2 regions of the Priestia sp. 40 genome follow, and region 1 is predicted to be linked to the other one. Evidence: predicted binding sites of a transcription regulator. Region 1 holds the regulator's gene; the other holds the start of a gene.
What was found. Region 1 encodes Rex, which represses fermentation and respiration genes when NADH is low (regulators of the CRP and FNR family bind a similar motif). Its sites were predicted from a motif close to TTGTGAAATATTTCACAA; they were not measured.
Positions count from the first base shown of each region.

Region 2: a site for Rex is predicted at 6,102-6,119, ahead of ACO1DI_RS17105 (L-lactate dehydrogenase). Genes of this name have one in related genera too.

Region 1 covers NZ_JBMPZA010000023.1:8,554-17,368, forward strand. Annotated here, with positions in the region: gene ACO1DI_RS23325 (AAA family ATPase) at 1-541, opposite strand, end outside; gene groL (chaperonin GroEL) at 700-2,331, opposite strand; gene groES (co-chaperone GroES) at 2,399-2,683, opposite strand; gene ACO1DI_RS23340 (CPBP family intramembrane glutamic endopeptidase) at 2,983-3,711, shown strand; gene ACO1DI_RS23345 (YdiK family protein) at 3,708-3,935, shown strand; gene tatC (twin-arginine translocase subunit TatC) at 3,962-4,717, opposite strand; gene tatA (twin-arginine translocase TatA/TatE family subunit) at 4,733-4,918, opposite strand; gene ACO1DI_RS23360 (redox-sensing transcriptional repressor Rex) at 4,972-5,610, opposite strand; gene ACO1DI_RS23365 (ABC-F family ATP-binding cassette domain-containing protein) at 6,069-8,003, shown strand; gene tsaD (tRNA (adenosine(37)-N6)-threonylcarbamoyltransferase complex transferase subunit TsaD) at 8,259-8,815, opposite strand, start outside.
Region 2 covers NZ_JBMPZA010000015.1:434,435-443,249, reverse strand. Annotated here, with positions in the region: gene ACO1DI_RS17130 (AI-2E family transporter) at 1-800, opposite strand, end outside; gene ACO1DI_RS17125 (hypothetical protein) at 928-1,197, shown strand; gene ACO1DI_RS17120 (IseA DL-endopeptidase inhibitor family protein) at 1,445-1,975, opposite strand; gene ACO1DI_RS17115 (zinc-binding dehydrogenase) at 2,389-3,381, shown strand; gene ACO1DI_RS17110 (lactate permease LctP family transporter) at 3,479-5,059, opposite strand; gene ACO1DI_RS17105 (L-lactate dehydrogenase) at 5,121-6,077, opposite strand; gene ACO1DI_RS17100 (cation diffusion facilitator family transporter) at 6,411-7,286, shown strand; gene ACO1DI_RS17095 (methyl-accepting chemotaxis protein) at 7,428-8,815, shown strand, end outside.

The DNA.
Region 1 (8,815 bases):
CCTGCGTAGGATACCCCATGCTTAATTTGAATAAAAATCGATCCAGCTGCGCTTCCGGCAAATGATAGGTCCCATCAAAATCAACAGGATTTTGAGTAGCCATCACAAAAAAAGGCGCTGGAATTTCCCGGGTGATACCATCGGTTGTTACATGATGCTCAGCCATTGCTTCTAAAAGCGCCGATTGTGTTTTAGGAGAAGTCCTGTTAATCTCATCAGCGAGCACAATGTGGCTCATGATAGGGCCTGGACGAAAATGAAATTCCATGTCTTTTGGACTGTAAATAGAAACACCTGTTACATCGGACGGCAGCAAATCAGGCGTGAATTGAATTCGTTTAAACTCGGCATCAATCGATTTGGCCAGTGCCTTCACAAGCATCGTTTTACCCACACCCGGCACATCTTCAAGCAAAATATGCCCCTTTGCAAGCAAAGCAACCAAACTCAACGTAGATACATGACGCTTTCCAATTACAATTTGATCGATGTTTTCTAATACTTGATTTAATTTATTATTAATATGATCCAGCTGAATCAACGAAGCTCCCCCTTAAAACTCAGTTAAGCCTTGAGTTTAGTATGTTTTTCAATAAACATAGTACTATCTTAACAAATTTTTAAAAAATCTGAAAATATTAATGCACACAAAAAAGCGACCAAGTGAGTACTTGGTCGCTTTTTTAGGTAGGGCACTGATTACATCATGCCGCCCATTCCACCCATGCCGCCCATGTCAGGCATTGCAGGTGCTCCGCCTTCTTCTGGCTTGTCAGCAACAACTGCTTCAGTTGTTAAGAACATAGCCGCTACAGAAGAAGCATTTTGAAGAGCTGAACGCGTTACTTTTGTTGGGTCAACGATACCAGTGTCTAGCATATTTACCCACTCGCCAGTCGCAGCGTTAAATCCAGTTCCAACTGCTTCGCCTTTTAGACGCTCAACGATTACTGATCCTTCTAAACCAGCGTTGTGAGCGATTTGACGTACAGGCTCTTCAATCGCACGTAATACGATGTTGATACCTGTAGCAGTGTCACCGTCAGCTTCGATGCTTGCTACTTTATTATAGATATTTACTAATGCAGTACCACCACCAGCTACGATACCTTCTTCAACCGCAGCACGCGTAGAGTTTAATGCATCTTCAATACGTAATTTACGTTCTTTTAACTCAGTTTCAGTTGCCGCACCAACTTTAATTACAGCTACGCCACCAGCAAGTTTTGCTAAGCGCTCTTGTAATTTTTCACGGTCAAACTCTGAAGTTGTTTCTTCAAGCTGAGCTTTGATTTGGTTTACGCGTGCTAGGATATCTTCTGCGTTTCCTGCACCGTTTACAACTGTTGTATTTTCTTTTGTTACAACAATTTTAGAAGCGCGACCTAATTGATCGATGCTTGCTGTTTTTAAGTCAAGACCAAGCTCTTCAGTGATTACTTCTCCGCCTGTTAGGATTGCAACATCTTGTAGCATTGCTTTACGACGATCACCAAAACCAGGAGCTTTAACAGCTACAGCTGTAAATGTACCACGAAGTTTGTTCACAACTAATGTTGCTAAAGCTTCGCCTTCTACGTCTTCAGCGATGATTAATAGCGGCTTGCCTTGTTGAACAACTTGCTCTAATACCGGTAAGATTTCTTGAATGTTACCGATTTTTTTGTCTGTGATTAAGATGTATGGATCATCTAATACAGCTTCCATTTTATCTGAATCAGTTACCATGTAAGGAGATGCATATCCACGGTCAAACTGCATACCTTCTACCACTTCTAATTCAGTTGTGAAACCTTTTGATTCTTCAAGCGTGATAACGCCGTCGTTACCAACGCGCTCCATTGCTTCAGCAATTAATTGACCTACTTCTTCGTCCGCTGCTGAGATAGCCGCTACTTGAGCAATTGAATCTTTACCTTGAATTGGTTTAGAGATTGCTTTTAGTTCTTCAACCGCTACAGCTACTGCTTTTTCCATACCTTTACGGATACCCATTGGGTTAGCACCAGCCGTTACGTTTTTAAGACCTTCTCTGATCATTGCTTGCGCTAAAACTGTTGCAGTAGTTGTACCGTCACCAGCAACGTCGTTTGTTTTGCTAGCAACTTCGGCTACTAATTTAGCACCCATATTTTCAAATGCGTCTTCTAATTCGATTTCTTTTGCAATTGTTACACCGTCATTTGTAATAAGCGGTGAACCGAATTTCTTTTCTAATACAACGTTACGACCTTTTGGTCCAAGCGTTACTTTTACAGCATTTGCTAATGTATCTACACCACGTAGCATTGCGCGACGTGCTTCTTCGCTAAATTTAATGTCTTTTGCCATGTTCTTTGACCTCCTCAAGATGTTCTTAATAATCTATTTTTTACGTATGATAAGTTTGTGGTTAAAATTAGCCGATTACAGCTAAAATATCGCTTTCGCGTAAAATTAAGTATTCAGTACCTTCGTATTTTACTTCAGTACCCGCATATTTTGAGAAGATGATACGATCGCCCGCAGCTACTTCTAAAGCTACACGCTCACCGCTTTCTAATACTCGGCCTGTACCCACAGCAACAATTTTACCCTCTTGTGGTTTTTCTTTTGCACTGTCCGGTAACACGATACCGCTTGCTGTTTTTTCCTCAGATTTTACAAGTTCAATCACTACGCGATCACCTAATGGCTTTAACAAGTGAAACAACCTCCTCAAATAATATGTTTGCATTTTTATTAGCACTCAACCTCAACGAGTGCTAACACAATTATTATATTAAAACAAAGTGGGTTTTTTTTGCAAGTATTAAACAAAAAAAATTTAAAATTTACAACAACTACATATAATAGTCTTAGATTTCGACGATTTTGAGAAATAAAGCATTCTTTTCTCTGTTCAATAATATGTATGTTACAATACGAGCAAGAAGAAATTACTAACTTTACAGTACTTCTTCGACATATATACATAAAAACCTTTTAAAGGAGTATAGAAGATTGGAAAAACGTTATTGGTATGTTATTCTCACCTACATCCTTATGCAGTTTTCAGGAGTTGTTGGTATACCGCTGTTAAAATTAACAGGAATGTTTGATCAATATCCAGTTCGAACAGCGAATATCATGCTTTTGACTTATTGGACCATCATCAGCTTTATCCTTGGTTTACTTATTGTCTTACTGCTGCTGCGCCGTGACATGTCCATGCGTATAGAACATGCTGGAAAAACGATTGCTGTTGTCTGGTCAGTCCTTGGGGTGTTTCTCGCTATGGCTGGTCAAGCTGTAGCAGGTATGATTGAGCACGCTCTTGGCATTACCCAAGTATCTGAAAACACACAAAATATTGTTAATCTTGTTAAAGCAACACCGTTCCTTATTGTCGTTACGTCTGTTATTGGACCAATACTAGAAGAGATTATTTTCCGAAAGATTATTTTCGGCTCGCTTCACAAACGATACAATTTCTTTATCTCTGCATTTATTAGTTCCCTTATTTTCGCCGCGGTACACTGGGATTTTAAACATTTACTTGTGTATACAGCTATGGGATTTGTATTTGCATTCCTTTATGCAAGGACGAGACTAATTGTTGTACCTATTATTGCTCACGTTTTGATGAATACAATCGTTATTTTATCTCAAACTATTTTTGCAGATAAAATTATAGAAATGCAAAAACAAGCAGAACAAATGCAGTTTATTTTTGGAGGCATGTTTTTATGAAGAATATCCCTTTAACACGAGGGTTTATTTATATTATTATGGGGATTTTATTCACCTACCTGGCTATTCAAAATGCTCAGGAAACCGTTTGGAACTTCCCCACAATCTTATTTGCACTCGTAGCCGCATTCGATTTCAGATTTGCGGTTCGCATTTTTATCTTGCACTATAAAATTAAAAAGTTGCAGCAGCAATATAAAAATCAAGATGATTCATCTAAATAAAAAAACCACTGTTTCAGTGGTTTTTTTTACATACTAACATCTTCTCTTTCTTGCTCTGCCCTTGCCTTTAACACTTTGCGATACGAAATGCGGGAAATAATGATGCTGATTTCATACAGTATTAAGAGCGGCACTGTCACCATCATGTGCGAGAGCAATTCCGGTGGTGTAATAAGTGCGGCAATAACTAGCAGTACGAAATAGGCATACTTTCGAATTTGAGATAAAAACATAGGCGTTATAATTCCTAATCGCGTCAAAAACATGACGACGACAGGAAGCTGAAACAACAGGCCAAAAGGCAGTGTGAGCTGCATTAAAAAAGAAAAGTATTCATTGATGCCAATCACTTGGTTTACATTCAGCTCATCGGAAACGCGCGTCATAAAATCAACGACAAATGGAAACAACACAAAATAAGAAAAAGAGACACCGCCGATAAAGAGAAAAATGGAAACAGGAATATATCCAAGCGTTACCTTACGCTCTTTTTCATATAAACCAGGACTAATAAATGCCCAAAGTTGATACAGTGCAACAGGAGCTGCAAGTACACAGCCGATAATAACAGCAAACTGCATATAAATCTTAACTGGGTCTGTTAGCCTAAATGCATTCATCGTTAAATTTTTTGCCTCATCAGCATGCTGTAAATAGACAATAACCTTATCCGCTATAAAAAAGCCGGCAACTGTGGCAATGACAAAGAAAAATAAAACAATTAAAATGCGTTTTCGCAGTTCTCCTATATGATCATATATTGACATTTCTTGTTCGGTCATACTATGATCACCCTTTTACTCTTTGTCATCTACTTGACGCTGTTTATCTTTTTCACGATCATCTGATGCCCCGCTAGCGGCATGCTTAAACTCTCTAAGCGTTTGCCCGACTGATCTTCCTAGCTCCGGTAACCGTTTCGGTCCAAAAATAAGCAGTGCTACAATCGCAATAATAATCCAACTGCCTGCTCCAATCCCCATATTCCCACTCTCCTTATTAATTTAGACTTAAGGAAATCGTAACACAGTCCACCTTATTCAACAGGATAATTTTTCAAAAAATAGACAAGCGACTGTAACTCTACAGCAAGATCAATATGATGCAGTCGAATCTCATCGGGTACGTTTAAGCGTGCAGGAGTGAAGTTTAGAATCCCTTTAATTCCGCAATTCACTAAACGATCGGTAATTTGCTGAGCAACAGTGGCAGGAACGGTTAAAATCGCTACTGAGATGTCATCACTCATATAATCTTCCAATTGGTCAAGGTGATAAACCGGCACGTCGCCCACTTTTGTACCGACTTTATCTTCTATCACATCAAAAGCGCACTCAATTTTGGTGTTATTATTTTTAATAAAATTATAATTTAAAAAGGCCGTTCCTAGATTCCCTACGCCAATCAGTGCTACTTTCGTTACTTCATCTTGGTCTAACGTTTTACGGAAAAATGTAAGTAAATAATTCACATTGTAGCCGTATCCCTTTTTTCCTAATGCTCCAAAGTAAGAAAAGTCCCGACGAATAGTAGCAGAATCCACTTTCACTGCCTCGCTTAACTCCGCTGACGACACACGCTGTTTACCAGAAGCATGCAAGTTTTTCAAAAAACGATAATAAAGCGGCAATCGTTTAGCCGTTGCTTGTGGTATTTTTAATTGTTCAGTGTTCACGTTGTACCCCCTCAGTTCATGTATGTCATTACTAACATTTTCAAGTCATATTGCATTACCTTTCACAAAGCATCAACCGCTTTGAGGTAGCGCTTCCAATTCTCTCTCTTTTCTCTTGTTTTATATATACTCCGCTTCACACCCCGACGGCTTTTGTCTATCCAGCACTACTTAAAGTCGGTAGCTAGAACGAAGTAATTAGCCCTTCAAAGGATTCGTTTGTTAGTCATGACGGGTTTTCTACATCCATCATATATAAGTTCAGAGATGCACTTATCTCTTATTTTAACATAGTATCCTGTATAAAATGTGCAGGTAAAATCATTTTATTTCATGAATCAAAACATTCGCTTCATCATTTGTCCTTGTCCCTCTACAAATTACAAACGCTTGTAGGAAGAACTTGTAGTTGAAAATATGTTAAAATACACTATGGATATACTACTAGAGGTGAAAAAATGATTATTCTACAATTGAACGGTATTACAAAATACTATGGGGCAGAACCCATTTTATCGAATATAAAGTTAGAAGTACAATCAAAAGACCGCATTGCCCTAGTGGGACGAAACGGTGCTGGTAAATCAACTTTATTAAAAATTATTGCTGAGCAGCTTTCTTATGACAGCGGAGAGATTATCAAACCTAAAGGTGTTTCCATTGATTATATGGGACAAGATACAGTTCTTGAGTCAACACTCTCCATATGGGAAGAAATGATGACTGTCTTTGCTCCGTTAAAGAAGATGGAAAAAGAATTACGTACGCTTGAAACGAAGATGGGCGATCCAGATATTTTTAATGATTCAGTTCAATACGAAAAACTAACCAAAGAGTACGATCAGCTTCAAGTAACGTTCAAAGATTTAGGCGGCTATCAATATGAAGCGGATACACGATCTATTCTTCACGGTTTCCGTTTTTCAAACTTTGACTATAGCACCCCTATTTCCTCCTTGAGCGGTGGGCAAAAAACGCGCCTGGCTCTTGCAAAACTGCTTTTAACAAAGCCAGACTTGCTTATTCTCGATGAGCCTACCAACCACTTAGATATTGAAACTTTAGCATGGCTTGAACAGTTTCTGCAAGGGTATGAAGGAGCTATTTTAATTGTTTCACACGATCGTTACTTCCTTGATAAAGTCGTAAATCAAGTGTATGAAGTCACACAAAAAACAACGGTGAAGTACACGGGTAACTACTCTAAATACCTTGTACAAAAAGCAGAGCGCTATGAAAAAGAGTTGCGTCAGTACGAAAAGCAGCAAGATGAAGTCGCAAAACTGAATGATTTTATTCAGCGAAACATCGCCCGCGCATCGACTACAAAACGTGCGCAAAGCAGACGTAAACAGCTCGATCGAATGGAGTTAATAAACCGACCTAATGAAGGTGAAAAATCAGCTAGTTTTTCGTTTGAAATTGAGCGTCAAAGCGGAAATGAAGTCTTAAATCTCGAAAACGTGTCTATCGGATATGATGAAAACAAATATGTCGTGCAAGAGGCAAACCTTCGAATTAAAAAAGGTGAAAGCCTTGCGTTGGTTGGCCCTAATGGAGTTGGGAAATCAACTTTATTAAAAGGTATTGTGGATAAGCTAAGCTTCAAGACTGGAACCATTTCTTTTGGCTCAAACGTAATGGTTGGTTATTACGACCAAGAGCAAGCCAATTTAACGTCTAATAAAACCGTTTTAAATGAGCTTTGGGATGACTACCCATCCAAACCTGAAAAAGAAATTCGTACAGCGCTTGGAAATTTTCTCTTTTCAGGTGATGATGTACTGAAAATCGTTTGCACGCTTAGCGGTGGTGAAAAAGCACGTTTGGCTCTTGCGAAGCTCATGCTTCAAAAGGCTAACTTCTTAATTTTAGATGAACCTACTAACCATCTTGATTTAGATAGTAAACAAGTACTGGAGAATGCGTTAATTGATTACCCGGGGACTCTATTATTTGTTTCACATGACCGTTATTTTATTAATCGTATTGCAAACAAAATAGCCGAGCTATCTCCTGAAGGGGTAGAAGAGTTTCTTGGAGATTATGACTATTATGTAGAAAAGAAAGCAGAAATAGAAGAAATCAAAGAATTAGAAAATGTAAAAGCAAACGAAGAACGTACGGTAAAAGTAGATAAACAGTCTTATAAACAAGATAAAGAACAAAAGAAATTGATGAGGCAGCGAACACGCCGCATTGAAGAAATTGAAACTGAAGTAAACAAATTAGAAGCCGCACAAGCGGCGAATGAAGAACTTCTTTGTGACCCTGAAATTTATCAAAATCACGAGGAAGTATCAAGATTAAACGGTGAAAATGAAAAAATTTCTTCACAGTTATCCACATTAATGGAAGAGTGGGAAGAATTGCAGCTGCTTCTAGAAGAATAGCCTATATTTTTTTGTATCTATTCATCCTATTTACTTGTTCATGCGCTTTAGGACAAGCTTTATCCACTCTGTGAATAAATAGTGGATATCTGTCTGATTTTCATAATTAAAACTTGTTGATAACAGGTCCGTGTACTGAGTGCACGGACTTTTCCACATAATTATCCACAGTCAATTCTAAATTTATTGAATATTGTTGATAAATCATTTTTATCCACAAAAAAAGACGAATGAGAAATAAATCTCATTCGTCACTTACTCTTCCAAGTCCAAACCGGGGTTTGCATTTAATGACATATCTGAACGTTTTCCTTGAGCAAATCGTACGCTTGCTGCTGCTCCAATCATTGCGGCATTATCCGTGCATAGAGATAGCGGCGGGATAATCAGCTCAATGTTTGATAATGGTGCGAACGCCTCTTCTAGCGCTGCTCTAAGTCCTTTATTAGCAGCAACTCCTCCTGCTAATAAAACTTGCTTAACGTTATATTCCTTTGCAGCTTTAACGGTTTTAGTTACTAACACATCAATGACACTCACTTGAAAGCTCGCAGCAAGCGTTTGTGGAAGAATTTCTTCACCTTTTTGCTTCGCGTTGTGGACAGTGTTAATAACTGCTGATTTTAATCCACTGAAACTAAAATCATAGGATCCTTCTTCTAGCCAAGCACGCGGCAAATCAATTAATGGCTCTCCTTCATGTGCAAGGCGGTCAATATGAGGTCCGCCTGGATATGGAAGGTTTAACGTGCGGGCTACTTTATCGTAGGCTTCTCCTGCTGCATCATCTCTCGTTTCACCAATCACTTTAA
Region 2 (8,815 bases), on a different contig from region 1:
GCGATGATCGCTAGAAGTAACGCATAGTCTAATCCAATAATCAGATAGCCAATGAAAAGCAGTACACCTATACAAATCGCAACAAAAATTTGCCCGCGAATATATGCGCTTAATGCGTGGTTCATGTCGGCTAAAATGAATTTAGCTTCAGAACGAGAGCGGTTTGGAAGCAGTTTTACAATGTAATTAGGTAAGTTTTTCCCATCTTTTAATAAGTAAAAAAGAATAAAGGGTAAAACGGCAACCGATAATATAATTTCTGTAATGGTGCCGACAAAGTTTACAATACCGCTTGAAAATCCAGAAACATATTTACTCAAGTGTTTTGATGCATCTTTTGAAATCTTATCTAGGTCCGTGTTAGCCGACTGAAGACCTTGTTCGACATATCGGTTATTCGAAAGGTTCGTCACCGCATGCTGAACGTCATGCGTCAGCTCTGGGATATTATCAATAAGACGGTCAACTTGATTTTTTAGAGGCGGAATAACCGATGAAATAATAATGGCTAATGCGCCGATAATCACTATGTATAAAACAAGAATGGAAATAATTCGTTTTACACCTTTTCGTTCTAAAAAGTCAACAAGCGGATTAAATAAATAAAAGCAAATTCCTGCTAAGATAATCGGCAGTGCGATTGTTTTAATAAAAATAGAGATAGGAATTAAAATAAATCCGATTTTTGATAACGAAAAAATAGTCATGCTGAGAATAAAAATAATAATTGTATATACAACAAATTTATTATTTAAGATTTTTTCTCGGAAAAAAGTTCCTTTCTGAGGTCTAGGTTCCAAGCTGTTCAACTCCTTTTAAAAATAAATGTATAGTTATCATACCCTGATTTGGACTAATTTAAGAGGGTTTTTTACAAAGAAGTGTGCATACTAGTAAAAAATCTTCTAGAAAGAAAGGGTGAAATCATTGAAAGAAGACAAACAGCCATCGTATGATGATTTCTCTACAGTAGAAAAAAGCCATGAGTATATAACCGCTGAAGAATTTCCAGACGGTCCTTTCGGCTCTCCTGTTAATCAAAAACTGGGGAAATCTACTTCATGGGAAGAAGGGCAGCGAACGTATAGCGCATTTAATTATGAAAACAAAAATCTTCATGAAAAAGCGCAAAGATTATTTCCAGGCGCTCATCCTGTACATGATAACCCAGAGGAACATGAACAAAATCCAAGTTAATGTCTTTATTATGCTCTGAATATATTGCCCTATCTTTTTGCTGAATTATGTTGACAATAAGCAAGTTAGCCTGTAATATAAAACGTAACTTATCACTGTTTCTACAGGATTCGACAAAATTTGATTTACTTAAACTTGTGATCTCAACTTCTATTTACAGCTATTAGAGCGCTGTAAGTAGAAGTTTTATTTATGTTATCGATAAAAAAGAAAAAAGCAGGTCTGCTCAAGCAGGCCTGCTTTTTTCTTATTGAACAGCGTCAAATTTATTTACTTTCCACTGTGAACCAGATTTATAGAATGTGACAGTGCGTTTTACGCTACCTCCATCTACAGTTGGGACTGTGAATTCATAAGAGCGAACTGTTGATGTTTGATACACAAGCTTTGTTTTTGCTTTTGACCATTCTAACATGCTGAATCCGTCGCCGATTGGGTGTGCAAGTTTGCCGTTATATGTGATATAGCCGTAATTTGTTAGTCCTTTTTCTACTGCACTATTTGTAAATGTTTCAGATAAGTAGCTTGATAGCTCAGCTTTTGTATCAAATTCAGGGCAAAGATACACGTACTCAGTTCCTTTATATTCAAATGTACGTTCTGTACATGGTTTGTTTTTATAACCGTGCAGAGCACTCCAGAAATGATTGCTGGCACTAGCTGCAATTTTGACAGCATTTGCATCCGTTAGTGTTGTAGATGTTGTTTGTGCTGTAACTCCAGTGCTTAGTGTAAAGAAAATAGCGATTGATGATAAAACTAGTCCAATTTTTTTCATTTCTAACTCACTCCTAATTAATTAACCTTATTTATGTAACAATTATGTGTTTTATATTTCTTTTGTTACATTTATATTACAATAAATCTATAATAAAAGAAAGTGTTTTGTCTTTTTTTCTTAAATTTTTTTAGATTTTTACTAGTTTCTGAAGTAGATATAATAAATAAATTGCGGATAAATGTTGATTTATCAGGTTTTTCAAACCGATTTTTCTGTTTTGCATTCGTTTTGTTACAAACAATCTTTTTGTAACAAAAATGTAACAAAAGAAGCTGAATACTTTTACGATACAGAAAAATAAAGATAAAACGGTGAAAAAGCGATTCTAAAAGTTTATTTTCCTTTTTTTGGGCATATTTCTTTTGCGGTTTTGAGCTTTTTAGTAGAGTAGATTAAGAGGAGGCGAAATCATGAAAGCCATTATACATAGTGAGAAAAGCGGGATAGCAGGCATGAATTACAGAGATTTTCAGGAGGTGCCCCCTGAAAGAGGAGAAGTAAAAGTAAGGTTAAAAACAGCAGGTTTAAACCGGAGAGATTTATTTGTTATGAATAATCGAGGCAAAGGAGATAAGCCGTTTATTCCCGGTTCAGACGGTGCAGGTATTATAGAAGAAGTGGGAGAAGGCGTAAAAGGTTTAAAAACTGGAATAGAAGTGATCATTAATCCAAGTCTGGAGTGGGATCGTATAGAGGACATTCCGTTTACGCCTAAAATTTTAGGTGGTCCATCGAATGGAACGTTTGCAGAGTATGTAATCATAAAAGCGGATAATGTTGTGCAAAAGCCGCCTTATCTATCATGGAAACAAGCGGGCGTTCTTTCATTATCGGCTTTAACTGCGTATAGAGCTCTCTTTACAAAAGGGCAGTTAAAAAAAGGAGAACATCTACTTATTCCTGGTATAGGGAGCGGAGTCGCAACTTATGGCTTGTTATTCGCAAAAGCTATCGGAGCTGACGTAACGGTTACTTCTAGAAGTGATGAAAAAAGAAAGCAAGCCCTAAAGTATGGAGCTGATTATGCATTAGACAGTGGAAGTAACCTAACAGAAGAAATCAACAATAGAAAAGTAGATATCATACTTGATAGTGTGGGGGCAGCTTTATTTCCGACGTATCTTGAAATACTAAAGCCAAATGGAAGAATTGTTAATTTTGGGGCGAGTTCTGGAAATGAAGTTGAATTGCCTCTAAGAACTATTTTTTATCCTCAATTCAATATACTTGGCACGTCTATGGGAAGTCAGGAAGAATTTGTGGACATGATGGATTTTATAGAGAAACATCAAATTAAACCAATCGTCGATAGATTCTATCCGCTGTCAGAGGCAGTCGCAGCTTACGAACGATTAGATAAAGGAAAACAATTTGGCAATATAGGTTTACTTATTTCAGAATAAAAAGGTCCCCAGCGCTAACTGAGGACCTTTTTATATAATCAAACGTTTGTTTAAATGAAAGAAACAAGGTAGTAACAGGATTTTCAGCAGTTTTTTATCATAACCACCAAGCTAACAAAAAGGTAACAAATCCCCCTAGTATCAAAAATCCCATGCTGTATTTGAGCGTGTATTTAAACAATTCACTTTCTTTTCCAGCCAGTCCCACTGCTCCGGCAGCGACAGCAATTGATTGAGGAGAAAGCATTTTAGCCATTACGCCGCCGGCAGTATTAGCAGCTACAAGAATAACTGGCAAGACATTAATTTGCTGAGCTGTAGTTAGCTGTAAGTTGCCGAACAGCGCATTATTTGATACGACAGACCCCGTTAGAAATACGCCAATCCAGCCAAGAAATGGAGATAAAAATGGAAAATAAGCAGCTGAAGTAGCGAGTGCCAATCCAAGTGTAGAAGACTGTCCTGAATAATTTGAAATAAAGGCAAACGCAATGACCATCATTATCGTAATAATAGGTCTTGCTAGTTCTTTTACGGTTTCTAAGAGAGTAGTCCATGCCACCTTTGGCGATACGTTAAGCAAGAAAACTGAAAGGATACAAGCGATAAGAATTGCTGTACCTGTTGCTGCGAATACGTCTATTTTTAAGATAGCAGCGTAAGGCGTAGGATCCTTTACTAAAGGCGCTGCTTTAATTACGTGATTGTGTAAAAATGGGACGTTAATAAGCAGGTTCATATGTTCAAGCATCGTTTTGACAAAAGAAATGCTCCAAGCCGTAACGAGTATCGTTAATAGAATAAAAGGAGACCAAGCCTTTAAAATCTGTTTTGGTGACAGGCTGAAGCTTTTAGCTGCTGCCGGGCTTGTTCGTTTAATATAAAAAGCAAGAGCAAGCAAACTCACAATAGAAGATGTGATATTTGGAAGTTCAGGGCCGATGTATGTAACAGTTAAATACTGTGTTAGTGCATAGGAAACGGCTGTGATGCTCGTTGCTTTCCATACGTCTTTTAATCCTTTTATCCCATCCATAATAAAGACAAGTAAAAAAGGGATAAGAAAAGAAATAATCGGAAGCTGCGTGCCAAGAAAATGAGCAATTTCTTTTGGATCTATGCCAGATACTTGTCCTGCGACAATGACAGGAATCCCCATAGCGCCAAACGCTCCTGAAGCTGTATTAGCAATTAAACATAGCGCCGCTGCTTTTAACGGTTTGAACCCAAGTCCAACTAGAAGCGCTGCTGTAATGGCAATTGGAGCTCCAAATCCCGCTGCCCCTTCTAAAAAAGCATTAAAGGAAAAAGCAACAAGCAGCATTTGCAAGCGGGGGTCATCGGTTATTGAAATAATAGACTGTCTAATGGTAGTAAACTGTCCGCTTTTGACAGTTAGTTTGTATAAGAACACCGCTCCGATAATAATATAGCTGATGGGCCAAAGTGCATACAGAAACCCATAGCCTGTGGCTCCTAAGACCATTGAGGCAGGCATATCATACAAATAAATAGCAATAATCATAGAAAGAAGTACTGTAATACCAGCAGCAATGTGTCCTTTTAATTTCAAAAGAGTTAAAGCAATAAAGAAAAAGATAATGGGGATAAGTGCAATTAGTGCAGAAAGCCAAATATTATTTAACGGATTATATACCTGAGTCCACGTCATATTCATACACCTCTACTACATATTTAAAACAAAGGAGCGGGGGAGTCCCCGCAAAAATCTTTTGATGTTACACAAAAGCTCTGTCGCGAGTTTGCTTAAGAATGCTAGCAGAGTGCTCGAGCTGCTGCTGTTCGTGAGGAGTTAAATTCAATTCAATAATTTGACGCACGCCGTTTTTATTAATGATAGCTGGTACGCCGATATACACGTCAGAAATACCGTATTGTCCTTCTAATAAAGCAGATACCGTTAAAATAGAATTCTCATCATCTAAAATAGCCTTGGTAATTCGTACAAGCCCCATTGCAATTCCGTAATAAGTCGCTCCTTTTCGATTAATAATATGGTAAGCCGCATCGCGGGTTTGTTCGAATAGATGCTTCATATCCGGTTCTTTTTCAATAGCAGCAGTATTGATAAAATGTTCGAGCTTCACGCCGCCAATTTGCGCGTGGCTCCAAACAGGAAATTCCGTATCTCCATGTTCCCCCATAATATAAGCGTGGACGTTGCGAGAATCTACTTCGAAATAGTCGCTTAACAAGTAGCGGAAGCGAGCTGTGTCAAGAATCGTTCCTGAACCAATTACCCGTTCGTTTGGTAATCCTGATACTTTTTGTGTAACGTGTGCGAGAATATCAACTGGATTTGTTGCGACTAAAATGATGCCGTCAAATCCGCTGTTCATAATATCTTTTACAATGCATTCAAAAATTTTAACGTTTTTTTCAACTAGATCTAAGCGCGTTTCCCCTGGAGCTTGATTAGCGCCCGCTGTAATAACTACTAAATCAGCGTCAGCACAGTCTTTATAATCTCCAGCCCAGATTTTCATCGGTGTGGAAAATGGCATACCGTGATTGATATCGCGTGCTTCACCTTCCGCTTTTTCTTTGTTCATATCGATTAACACTAATTCATTGGCAATACCTTGATTCACCATTGAAAAAGCGTAGCTTGAGCCAACAAAACCAGTTCCGATAACAGCAACTTTTCGTGTTTTTGGTGTAAATTGTGTTTTCATTTGTATCATCCTTTGAATTTTATTTTGTGATGTTTTTCACAATGTTAGTGTAACAAGAATAAATACCCTCGGCTGTGATAAAAATCACACCCTTTAAAAAATAGTAAACAATTTTACAGGGCGATTTAAAAAAAGGGTCCTTCTACATGAAGTGCCACATTTAGAAAGATCTCAAACGTTTAAAGTGTTGAGTAAAGGCAACTTGTTTTGCAGAAAGCTAAAGAGTTTAACATTCTCTATTTGTATGTTAACAGCCAATAATGTTTCTATAGACCCACACGAAATCCATTTGTTACACTAAGTTTGCTTATTTTGAATAAAGGAGTTGAAGGGATGGAGAACTACTATGAGCAAGCCCAAAAAGGCGCTTGGGTTAGTATCTTATCATATATCTTTTTATCAGCAGGTAAACTTATTATTGCGGGTGTCACCGCTTCCTCTGCATTAAAAGCCGACGGTCTTAATAATGTTACAGATATTATTGCATCAATTGCCGTCTTAGTCGGCTTAAAAATCTCTAAAAAACCTCGTGATAATGATCATCCCTATGGACATTCCAGAGCGGAACATATCTCTTCACTTATTGCTTCTTTTATCATGATGGTCATTGGACTAGAAGTATTGGTCGATGCGGGTCAGTCATTATTTATGGACAAATCTGAAGCGCCTAATTTACTGGCTGCTTGGGTAGGTCTTGGAGCGGCTGCTATTATGGGTGGTGTCTACCGATATAATATTAAGCTTGCTAAAAAACTTGATAGCCAGTCTTTATATGCGGTTGCTAAAGATAATTTGTCTGATGCACTTGTGAGCATAGGGGCTGTTGTGGGAATTTTCGGCTCGCAATTCGGCTTGCCCTGGCTGGACGTGGTAGCTGCTTTTGCTGTGGGAATTATTATTTGTAAAACAGCCATCGAGATTTTTAAAGAAGCGGCTCATTCTTTAACGGACGGATTTGATGAAGAAAAGTTAGGACACTACAAAGAAAGCATTGGGCTTGTAGAAGGGGTAAAAGAAGTAGAAGATGTGAAAGCGCGTAAGCTTGGTAATCAAGTCGTGATTGATGTAACTGTTAAAGTAGATCCTCATTTAAATGTTATTAAAAGCCATGAAATTGCTGATCAAATTGAACATATGATGAACGATGAGCATCAGATTAAAGATACTCTTGTTCATATTGAACCTGATGCATATGAAAAGCAAAAATAAAACCAGCACGTTCTTTCGTTATGAAAGGATGGGCTGGTTTTATTTTTGGGGAAATTTGAAATAAATCACAAAAACTTCTTCAAAAGTGAAAATGAAAAGCCGTTATTAGTAATATAAAGATTTTTGTAGAAGGGTGAGGGAATGAAGAGGTTAAGTGCAAAACTCGTAGTATTTTTTAGTATTTTTATAGCTATTTTATTATTAGTTGTTTCAGGGGCTGTTTATCAATTTACCAAAACACAAATAGAAAAAGATGTAGAAGTTCAGTCTCAAAGTCAAGTGAAAGAGTTAAGAGAAACGATTCATACGTACTTAGACATGTATAGTCGTTCTTTGCTGACGTATAGTGAAAATGATGTAATTGTTAATTTTGTTAAGCAAGAAGGAGATCAAACAAACCAAGAGAAAAATCCGTATTTTACATGGAACACAGTTCAAAAAGAGTTTACACAGTTTAAAGAAAAGTATCCTAACTTAGTACTTGAATACATAGGCACAAAAAATAAAGGAATGTATTCTGTTCCTAAGCAAGAGTACGGATCAGGTTATGACCCGACTTCAAGAGTTTGGTACAAACAAGCAGTGGCATCACCTGATCAAGTAATTTATACGGATCCATATGAGGATGCAGCAACAAAAAAGACAGTCGTGACGATTGCAAAGGCCATTTTGGACCCAGATACTCAAAAGGTGCTGGGCGTTATAGCTACTGATTTAGATTTAGATGCATTAAAAGCAATCGTAGGAAAAGCGGAAGTAAATTATGGTGGATATGCATTTTTATTTGACAAAAATGCTACCGCTCTTGTCCATCCAACAGAAACTGGAAAGAATTTAATGGAACAGCCATTTATACAAAAAATGTATGAAGCAGATCGAAATAGTGGTTTCATGAAATATACCTTTCAAGGCGAAGAGAGAGTGATGGCATACGAAACTCTTGAAGGGACGAATTGGAAGATAGGGAATGCCTTTATTTATAATGAAATGCTCGCAAGCGCTCATCATTTATTAAATGTAATTATTTGGATTGCGTTAATTGGTATTTTATTATCAGTCGTGTTAACCATCTTTTTCTCAAGAATCATTACTAACCCGATTCGCCGCTTAAAAGATGAAGTAGCGAAAGTAACAGCGGGCGATTTAACGGTTCAGGTGAAGACGAAGTCAAAAGATGAAATTGGGGAGCTTACTCATTTATTTAATGATATGGTTGCTAAAATGAAAACGTTGATTGGAACAGTTCAGACGTCTGTTGAGACAGTAAAAACGTCTGTTGAAGATTTGAGTGCCGTATCTGAAGAAGCAACTGCATCCAGTGAGGAAATCGGCCGGGCTATCCATGAGATTGCGAGCGGGGCGACGCAGCAAGCTTCTGATGCTGACTCTACTAATCATAAAACGATGAGTTTATCTTCGCAAATTGAAGAAGTCATTGAACAAAACGCACAGATTAATAAAATGACGATTGAAGCTGTAAGCATTAATGAAAAAGGTTTAAAACAAATGCAGCTCCTTCGCAACCAAAC